DNA from 2 places in the Rossellomorea oryzaecorticis genome. Region 2 is predicted to be linked to the other one. Evidence: a T-box and tRNA genes for the amino acid it is inferred to sense, from the RefSeq annotation. Region 2 holds a T-box; the other holds one or more tRNA genes.
What was found. The T-box of region 2 lies ahead of trpS (tryptophan--tRNA ligase). A T-box ahead of a tRNA ligase gene usually reads a tRNA of that ligase, here a tRNA-Trp.

Region 1 (4,827 bases), on a different contig from region 2:
GTGGAGGAAGCAACTTCCCTCCTGCAGGCACAGTACAGAGGCAAAGCGATCAACGCCCTGACCGCGGCCGTGAAGGATCTGCAGCTGCAATTTCAAAGTTTAAAAGAGGACGATTCTCATAATGTCAGAATTTTTAAATAAATAATTGACTTATCTCTCTTTTACCAGTATGATTAGATCATCGAGTAAATCAGTATCCACCTTTTGAAAACTTCAGCCCTTTCAAAACCGTGAGTACGATCAGCTCATTCCTTAATTAAGGTAAGATCCAATCAATAACTATAAACTGTCCATTTACCGCGACTCTATTTCCGTAGAGCATACAGGTAAATACGAGCCAGTTATATTACGGGAGATATCCCTGTAATATAACTGGCTTTTTGTTTTCCCTACTAAAATTCAGGAGGAATAACCATGAGTATGCTAAAATCCAAAAAAGAATCGAAGTTTATCAGAAAGACAGATACGTACGAAGTGAATTTCCATCCACAAAGCAGCCGGATGTTCCAAGTCGACCTTGCCCCTGCCGTGATCAGCGAATTCCTGTCACTGACAAGGGAGATTTCCGTACAGCAGCTCGAATACATCCCTTACATGCGTCATATTGCGGCCGACCACTTGAACACCCTGACAAACAACTCCCTGCAGCAGGTCCTATCGGATATTCTTCACGACCGTGAAACCGGCGGCTACACGATCGGTTTACAGGGACAGACGGAAGATCCCGATGATTACGTGAAGTTCTCAACCGCCATCACCCACCTGGTCGGAAGCCCTAACTTCGATGCGATGTCCGGAAAATACTACGCCCGCTTCACCGTCAATCACATCGACAACAGCGATTCTTACCTGCGCCAGCCATACAGACTCTTCACCCTGCACACCGACGGGACGTTCGTAGATGAACCGACCGACTGGCTGCTGATGATGAAGATGAAAGAGGAGAATGCCGTCGGAGGGGAATCCCGCTTGCTTCACCTTGACGACTGGAATGAGCTCGACAGATTCTCGAATAACCCGCTCGCTTCCCATAAGTTCACGTACAAGGCGCCGGCAAGTAAAAATGTCAGCCAGGAAGTACAAAGAGCCACGTTCTTCCTCGACAACAACAAGCCTTGCATCTGCTTCATCGATCAGTTCGTATATCCGGAAAAAATCGATGAAGCGAAGTACCTGAAAGAACTCTCTCATTCTATGGAAAACGATCCTAGCCTGATCGAACTGAAACTCCCAGTAGGCGACCTCGTCGTCCTGAACAACCTCTTCTGGCTCCATGGCCGTGCGGCGTTTGAGAAGAATCCAGAGCTGAACCGGGAGCTGTTGAGGCAGAGGGGGCAGTTTTCTAAATAATTGTGAAGGCCCGTCCCTCACTGCTTTTCAGCGGTGAAGGACGGGCCTTTCTCTGTGTTCAAGGGAAATGTAACGTGAGCTGTAGTTCCTTCTCCTTGAGAACTTTCAAAACGGATCTTCCCATTATATTTTTCTACAATATTGAAGCAGATCATTAATCCGAGACCTGTGCCCTTGCTTTTCAATGAATAGAAAGGTGTCCCCAGGGCATCCACTTCGTCCCTTGTCATTCCCCTTCCCTCATCGATTACAAGGATTTTCACTTCATTTTTTTGTTTTTTCACCTTTACGGAAATAACCCCATTAGGAGGAGAGGCTTCGATTGCGTTTTTGATAAGGTTGATAAAAAGCTGCTTCAACTCAATCGGATTGGCCTTCACCATGCATCCTTCCTCCACCTTCAGTTCAATGCTTGTACTGCTGCGCAGCCCGTAACTCACCAATAATTCCGTGACATCATGTAAAATGATGTCCATCTCTACAGAAGATGCCATCTTCTCCTCATCGGGTTTGGCTATGGATAGGAATTGAGAAATAACATGTTCAGCTGAATGAAGCTCGTCAATCATCAAGGAAAAATTCCGCTTGTAGCTCTGATTCAAGTCAGGATTCTCCTGATAATACTGTAAAAAACCCTTCACCACAGTGAGCGGATTCCTGATTTCATGAGCAACCGCTGCCGCCATCTGCCCTGTCGTCTTCAACCGTTCAGCTTGCTGAACCTGCTCATAGTACATTCGCTGCTTTTGAATCCTGACACTCGACAGATGAAACACATAAAAAAGGATGATTTGCGTCGCAAGGAAGTTCACTATATTCCCGGTCATATCAGTGTATACGTACGAATAGGCTTTCCCCTGATCAAAAATGGATATATAAGTGAAAGTGAATCCTATCAATACTGTATTAGTGATTAATGAAAAATAAAAAAGAGTGCGATCAAAAAATAAAATGGACAACGCAGGTACAAAGCATAACAACACAAAGCCGGACCACGTTTCTGGATACAAATAAAACAAGCCGTATAGATAAGCAGTCGATGCAAACACCGTTATATACCTCATAAACGCATTCTCATACCGTGGATACAGTAACAGGCATAGTGAAACCACCAAGACCATGAATGCATGTATGATATAACGAAAATTTATTGTATTATTAACTACTACACCCATCACCATCAATAAGATGATGGCAGCTATAATAAAATAATAATTCCTTTTGTATAACCTCTGTTGTAATTCCTTCATCATCCACTTCCCCTGCTGGAGTCCACCATTAACTCCCAAACTATTACATTCATAGTAACTATCTTACAAAAATGGGGATTAGTCAATGGTGAGCGGAGTGGATTGGTGGCGGGGTGGTGGTGGGTCGGGGGGACAGGTACCGTGGCTCTAATAACAAACTTTTCACTTCTTAACAGCGTTTAATATATACAAATCAGAATGAATCTAAAAACACAAAAAGCCAATTCTTCTACTTCCTCGCATTAGAGGCAGCACAAGAACTGGCTTTTAATTACTTAGTGGAGCGGGTGATGGGAATCGAACCCACGACATCAGCTTGGAAGGCTGAGGTTTTACCATTAAACTACACCCGCTTATAAATTTGTAAATTGGCAGGGGCAGTAGGAATCGAACCCACACCAAAGGTTTTGGAGACCTTCGTTCTACCGTTAAACTATGCCCCTGTGATGTAAGTGTGCATTTTACGCAGTTCGCTCTGAGCGTATGCTCCGCTTCCGATGTGCAAAGGTTAAGGATGCTTCTTTTCACTCCGCTGTCGCTCCGTAAATTTTAAGTAAGCTTCTTTTACTCCGCAAACGCTTCGTAAAAAAGCTATATGGAGGGGGGCAGATTCGAACTGCCGAACCCGAAGGAGCGGATTTACAGTCCGCCGCGTTTAGCCACTTCGCTACCCCTCCATGATTATGAGAAAAAATAAATATGGCGGAGGAAGAGGGATTCGAACCCCCGCGGGCTTTAACACCCCTGTCGGTTTTCAAGACCGATCCCTTCAGCCGGACTTGGGTATTCCTCCGTATGATTGGCTGCTAACTAAACAAATAAGCACCTTATTGTAACTGCCTATATAAAGCTAGGCTTAGCTTTTACTTAGTGATGCTCCGCTGTCGCTTCGTAAAAAATCCATGGTGGAGGATGACGGGATCGAACCGCCGACCCTCTGCTTGTAAGGCAGATGCTCTCCCAGCTGAGCTAATCCTCCGTAAATTCTTTCGTTATTGGTGACGACCTTTATTAATCTATCAATTCTTTATAGAGTTGTCAAGTCTTTGTGGTAATTTAAGAATCTGTGGTGTGGGTCGGGGAGACAGGTTCCTTGCCCCACTTTTTCCTTTCAATTCCGATGGGTCACCGTACCTGTCCCCCGGCTCAATTATGATAAAATAGACTACCAATCTTGTTTAAAGGGTGTGGCATGCTTGATGGAGATTATTCCTTATATTTCGGTGAGCAGTTTGAAATTACATATGACTTCTAAGGAGATTTCAGTACAATTAAAGGAAGAGCCTAAACGTTTCAGGAAACATGATGAAGAGATGCGCTCAGATCATTACGTAAAAGCCGGGATTCTGGTTTATTACAGGACAGATGGAAGATGTGATTCCATCGAGTTGACAGACGACAAGGATCCAGTAATAGATGGGATTCACTTTATGAAGTTGCCTGCTAAAAAGGCAAAAAAGTTATTACTTGAGTTAGATGAAGAAATGATTGACCTTGAGGATATGGCCATTTCGAGAAAGTTAGGAATCAGTTTATATATCCCCTACAACAAAGTAGAAACTGTCATGATTTTTGAAAGAGGCTACTATGATGAAATGCTGAAATTGCTGGAAGAAATGGATGCGGAGATTTAAGAGGTGGAGCTTCGGGTGTGGGTCGGAGGGACAGGTACGCTGACCCATTTCCATAATCTTTTTTAGATGGGTCGAGGTACCTGTCCCCTCGACCCATCCACCACCCCCCTCCCATCACTTTACTCTCTGAACGACGCTTCGCGATATCCCCGTAACCCGGGCTATTTGGCGGGCGGATATCCCTTCTATTTGTTTAAGCTGCCCAAGGATTGCATTTCGCTGTTCTTTCTCCATTTTTTGCAGCATGCTGGTACTTGCTATGCCGGTTGCTCTGATGCACGCAAGAACTTCCTGGTCCGTTTTTTGTACGCTCCTCGTTTCTTCGAGGAATTGCTCCTGGTCGTTTGTCTGGTACATATATTCTTTAAATAATCGTAGAGCGTTGGATTTGTCTTTTGAAAATAGTTGCAGGACACCGGAGGTACTGAGGAGACTATTATTATGAAGGTATTCATGGATACTGGTCCATTCGCTGAAGAAAACGTCTGTGACGATACCTGCTTTTAAAGGGTTTTGGTGAATGTAGCGGAGTACTCTGAGGAAGGTTGAAGCGTTTTCGACTGTTTCACTTTTGAATCTTTCTTGAAATAAAT
Region 2 (4,827 bases):
GAGTAAGCCATTTGGTTATGAGCTCCATCTGTAACGAACATGTCGATGAATGTCATCGGATCTGGATAGTCAGGACCCCATCCAGCGAATGAGAAGTCATATTGACCTTTTGATTCTAAATCAAGCTTTTGCTTGAACGGCTGTGCTTTGATTGAAACAGTCAAACCTTCAAGGTTTGTTTCAAGCTGTTCTTTAATGAACTCACCGATTTTCTTAGAGCTTTCAGAATCATAGTTTAGTAGTTCCAGCTCAACAGAATCTTTACCAAGCTCTTCTTTCGCCTTAGCCCAGTATTCTTTTGCTTTCTCAACATCGTAACCGCCGAAATCTCCGACAGTTTCACGGTACTCAGCACCATCTGGACCAGAAACGAAGTCTTTTGGTACCAGGTAGTAAGCAGGGATTGAACCGTTGTTCATAAGAACGTCGACCATACCTTGCTTGTCATATGCAGCATCGATTGCTTTACGAGCGTTTACGTTAGCCAATACTTCGTTCTTCTGGTTCAGACGAAGGAAATATACAGCAGTATCCGCACGTGTTTTGAAGTTAGGATCATCTTTGTACTTGTCAACAAATTCAGCTGAAAGACCAGTTACGTCAGCTTTTTCAGTTTCATAAAGGTTAACTGCAGTTGCAGTATCTTTAACGATGTTGAAGTTAACTTCTTTCAACTTCACAGTATCTTTATCCCAGTAGTTATCATTCTTGGATAATTTGAAGCTTTGTTCGTGCTTCCACTCAGAAAGTGTGAAAGGACCATTGTATAATGTGTTACCCGCTTCAAGACCATATTGATCGCCTTGTTCTTCAACGAATTTTTGGTTTTGAGGATAGAAAGTTGCGAATGAAAGTAATGCTTCGAAGTAAGGTACAGGACCTTCAAGCTGTACTTCCAACGTTTTGTCATCAACGGCTTTAACACCTAATTCTTCAACCGGAACTTCACCAGCGTTCACTTTTGCAGCGTTTTTGATATCGTACATGATGTACGCATACTCTGCACCAGTGTCAGGGTTTAAAGCTTTTTGCCAAGCGTAAACGAAGTCGTTAGCCGTAACAGGCTCTCCGTTTGACCAGTTAGCATCACGGAGCTTGAATGTGTAAGTTAATCCATCTTCACTCTTCTCCATGTTTTCAGCCATACCAGGCTTCGCTTCGTCGTTCTCACCTAAACGGTAAAGACCTTCGAATACGTTGTTCATTACGTTGAATGAAACAGAGTCAGTTGCCAGTGTAGAGTCCATTGATGGGATCTCAGAACTCTCAAGCAGGTTAAGAACTTGTTCCTTACCTTCAGCAGGCTTGTCGCCGCCTTTTTCACCTGAATCTCCTCCTTTAGCATCGTCATTGCCGCCGCAAGCAGCAAGGAACGTGCTAAGAGCCAGAAGAAGAACCAGCAAGAATGAAAACTTTTTCTTCATCTTGAAATTGACCTCCTCGTAAATCTCATATTTATTTATCTTCTAATTTTCAGAAGATTTGTTACTTATTATACATGATAGAGATATTTTTGCAATATTAATTTAACAGTTTTTTTGCAAAATTATCAGATTAGTAGGTCATATGTTAGTAAAACCTTGATATATTAAGGTTTTAACCATCATTCTTAGGGTGTTTGTCCTATTACAATTGTTACAATAAACCGTTTTTGTCTATCTGCAATCTTTACATATCTTAAATAGATTAAAAGTTTCATCTATTATATTTATAAAGGGTTCTGTTTCTTTATTAAATTTGCGCAACCTGAGAGTCCAATAGCAGATGTTGTCAGGATTCTAATAATCGGCTGATTGTGCGCTATTCAGAGATGAATGTATATCAAGGGAATACACAATCCGCCAGAATGTATATATATGAATCCAATTGAAATCACCGATGGGCTTCGTGTATACTTTCTATAAAAAAGGAATAAAGGAGTATTATGAAACGTATAGTTAATATTTATTTGATTGCAGTTATCATCTTGATCGCTTCCCTCACTGTCTCACTGGCTAAAGGTGATACATACATGCTCTCCTTTATAAACAGCTTGTTTATTGCCGGAATTATTTATTTCATTGCCGGGGCCTTCTTATATATCTTTCAGAAAGGTTTTTTCAACGGAATTATTTATTCACTGAAAAGATTCCGGAGAAGCACAACCCAGGGCAAGTACGTCTCTCAATTCGATGATCTTGATGACACAAAGGAAGCCCACGTGGAACTTTCAGTGATCAGGTCATACCGGGTAACCCGATCCCTTCTTGGTATAGGTGGTATTCTCCTTATCATTTCGTTGGCGTTGTCCTATCTCCTGTATACTTGAATTGAAGGAATGGATTCACTATAATAGTGGTATCAATAAATTCTGGCGTTGATAAAGAATAGTACCTATTAAATGATTCCAAGAGAGCTTGTGGCCGGTGTGAACAAGTAATCATTTTTTAGGGAATGGACTTTTGAGCCTTATTTGTGAAATGCACTTGCAGATTAGCGAATAACGGGTTTGTCCCACGTTACAGGGGCTTCATGCAAACTGCATGGACTAAGCTGACTCATCATAATGAGTACTTAGGGTGGCACCGCGGATATCATCCCATTCGTCCCTATATTAAAAGGACGAGTGGGTTTTTATTTTGTTTAAATATAGGAGGAAAATGAAATGCAGACAATTTTCAGCGGAATACAGCCGAGCGGAACGATTACGCTTGGTAACTATATCGGGGCGATGAAGCAGTTCACCGAATTACAGAATGAATATAACTGCTACTTCTGCGTCGTCGATCAGCACGCCATTACAGTTCAGCAGGACAAAGCGGAGCTTCGCAAAAATATCAAAAGCCTTGCTGCCCTTTACATCGCATGCGGAATCGATCCGGAGAAATCCACATTATTCATTCAATCGGAAGTACCTGCCCACGCGCAGGCGGGATGGATCCTTCAGTGTGTGACGTATATAGGTGAACTTGAGCGAATGACACAGTTCAAGGATAAATCTCATGGAAAGGAAGCCGTTTCTGCCGGCCTCTTGACCTACCCGCCTTTGATGGCTGCGGATATCCTGCTGTACGGAACAAACCTGGTGCCGGTCGGGGAAGATCAAAAACAACATCTTGAATTGACACGTAACCTTGCAGAGCGCTTCAATAATAAATACAATGACATCTTTACCATCCCTGAAGTGCGCATCCCGAAAGTCGGCGCCCGCGTCATGTCGCTTCAGGACCCGGTAAAGAAAATGAGTAAATCAGATGCCAATCAAAAATCCTTCATCACGCTCCTCGATGATCCAAAACAGATCGAGAAAAAAATCAAAAGCGCGGTGACTGATTCAGACGGTATCGTGAAGTATGACAAAGAGAATAAACCAGGTGTTTCTAACCTGCTGTCCATTTATTCTATCCTTGAAGGCACTACAATAGAAGAACTGGAGCATAAATATGACGGTAAAGGATACGGTGAATTCAAAAGCGACTTGGCTCAAGTTGTCGTTAACACCATTAAGCCCATTCAGGACCGGTATAATGAATTGATCGACTCTGATGAATTAGATGACATTCTCGACCGCGGTGCTGAAAAAGCAAACCGTGCAGCGGGCAAGATGCTGAAGAAAATGGAACGAGCCATGGGACTTGGCCGAAAAGAACGAAAGAGAAAATGATGGATGATGTGCCGGGGCTTGATATCAAGCTCCGGTTTTTTTGCATAAAAAAACCTTAAGCCTGCTGCAGACTTAAGGTCCCTACATTCAATTCACTTTTGGCCTGTTTTCAACTTCCCATAACTTCTCGAAAAACGGCTGCCCTTTTATCATATTTTCACATAGGGTCAGGTGCTTGTCCGACCATCCGTATTTTGTTTCTTCATATAACATGTTCCATACGTCTTCAAACTCCATGTGCTGAATGACCCGGTATTGTTCAGGTGCCCATTCCGTATACCAATATCGGATTTCGGCAGTATTATTCGAACTATGGAGCTGATCAAGCGCCATGAATAGGAGCTGTTTCAACTGTCTTTCCTTCCTTGTCAGTCCGTTCATCACTAATGGACTCGGGGAAAGGATATGATAGTTGTGCTCGGGTTTCGGTTCCTGATCCACTGAGTATGAAAGGGATTCATGACCTTCCACCATTTCATAAACCAGCTGCTCCTGCCTCGGTATTAGTCTGCTCTTTCGGATCGGCACGTTATATCCAATCGTATCAATCGCCATTATGCCTGTCCCATCTGTGACTATAAAGCAATAATCAAGCTGAATCCGCTCATGGTTCTTTCTTAAATATGCCTTTTGATACACATCATTCAGCAGTTGTTGAGGTAATTCTGATAAATCATTCTCGATGTAGTGAAAAAGTGCAGTATCCACCTTCATTAAAGGGACTTGATCTAACAACTCAATGACATCTTCTTTTCTCCATTCGTGAAAATGACACACATTGTAGCCATTTTCTTCGCCTTCGAACCAATTTACCCATACATCATGAAGATATAACATGATTGACCCCTCGCTTTGCTACAATCTTATTTGTCAATCAGTATAGGCAGAACGGAGTAAAAATATTCCTGATTCAACACCTTTTATAGATAGTCGTTATTTTTCCTGCGAGGCAGGTAGATCGTTACGGTAATGATGAGAATCCCGACCAGGAAAAGATAACATTCTACCCGTGTGCTTATAAATAATAAATATTCGATTATTGTCATACCTGTTGTAAGCAGGTTCAGATAGATAATCAGGCTCACCCCGCCGGAAACGGCCAGTCCAAAACCAATAAACAATATGAACATACGAAACACCATACCTTCCGCCTCTACCCTCGTTTTTTGCTTGTCCTTTTATAC

Region 1: it encodes a tRNA-Trp, which carries the amino acid that the T-box ahead of trpS (tryptophan--tRNA ligase) is inferred to sense. The anticodon was not compared.

Annotation. Positions count from the first base shown of each region.
Region 1 covers NZ_JBJOSA010000028.1:25,319-30,145, forward strand. The annotation lists gene ACKA06_RS19850 (DUF3870 domain-containing protein) at 1-141, shown strand, start outside; gene glaH (glutarate dioxygenase GlaH) at 415-1,350, shown strand; gene ACKA06_RS19860 (ATP-binding protein) at 1,368-2,600, opposite strand; tRNA gene ACKA06_RS19865 (tRNA-Gly) at 2,880-2,953, opposite strand; tRNA gene ACKA06_RS19870 (tRNA-Trp) at 2,970-3,043, opposite strand; tRNA gene ACKA06_RS19875 (tRNA-Tyr) at 3,197-3,277, opposite strand; tRNA gene ACKA06_RS19880 (tRNA-Ser) at 3,301-3,393, opposite strand; tRNA gene ACKA06_RS19885 (tRNA-Val) at 3,504-3,579, opposite strand; gene ACKA06_RS19890 (hypothetical protein) at 3,797-4,234, shown strand; gene ACKA06_RS19895 (transposase) at 4,349-4,827, opposite strand, start outside.
Region 2 covers NZ_JBJOSA010000004.1:41,876-46,702, forward strand. The annotation lists gene ACKA06_RS06285 (peptide ABC transporter substrate-binding protein) at 1-1,424, opposite strand, end outside; gene ACKA06_RS06290 (DUF3899 domain-containing protein) at 1,925-2,308, shown strand; T-box leader at 2,348-2,593, shown strand; gene trpS (tryptophan--tRNA ligase) at 2,645-3,643, shown strand; gene ACKA06_RS06300 (YjbA family protein) at 3,731-4,480, opposite strand; gene ACKA06_RS06305 (hypothetical protein) at 4,564-4,785, opposite strand.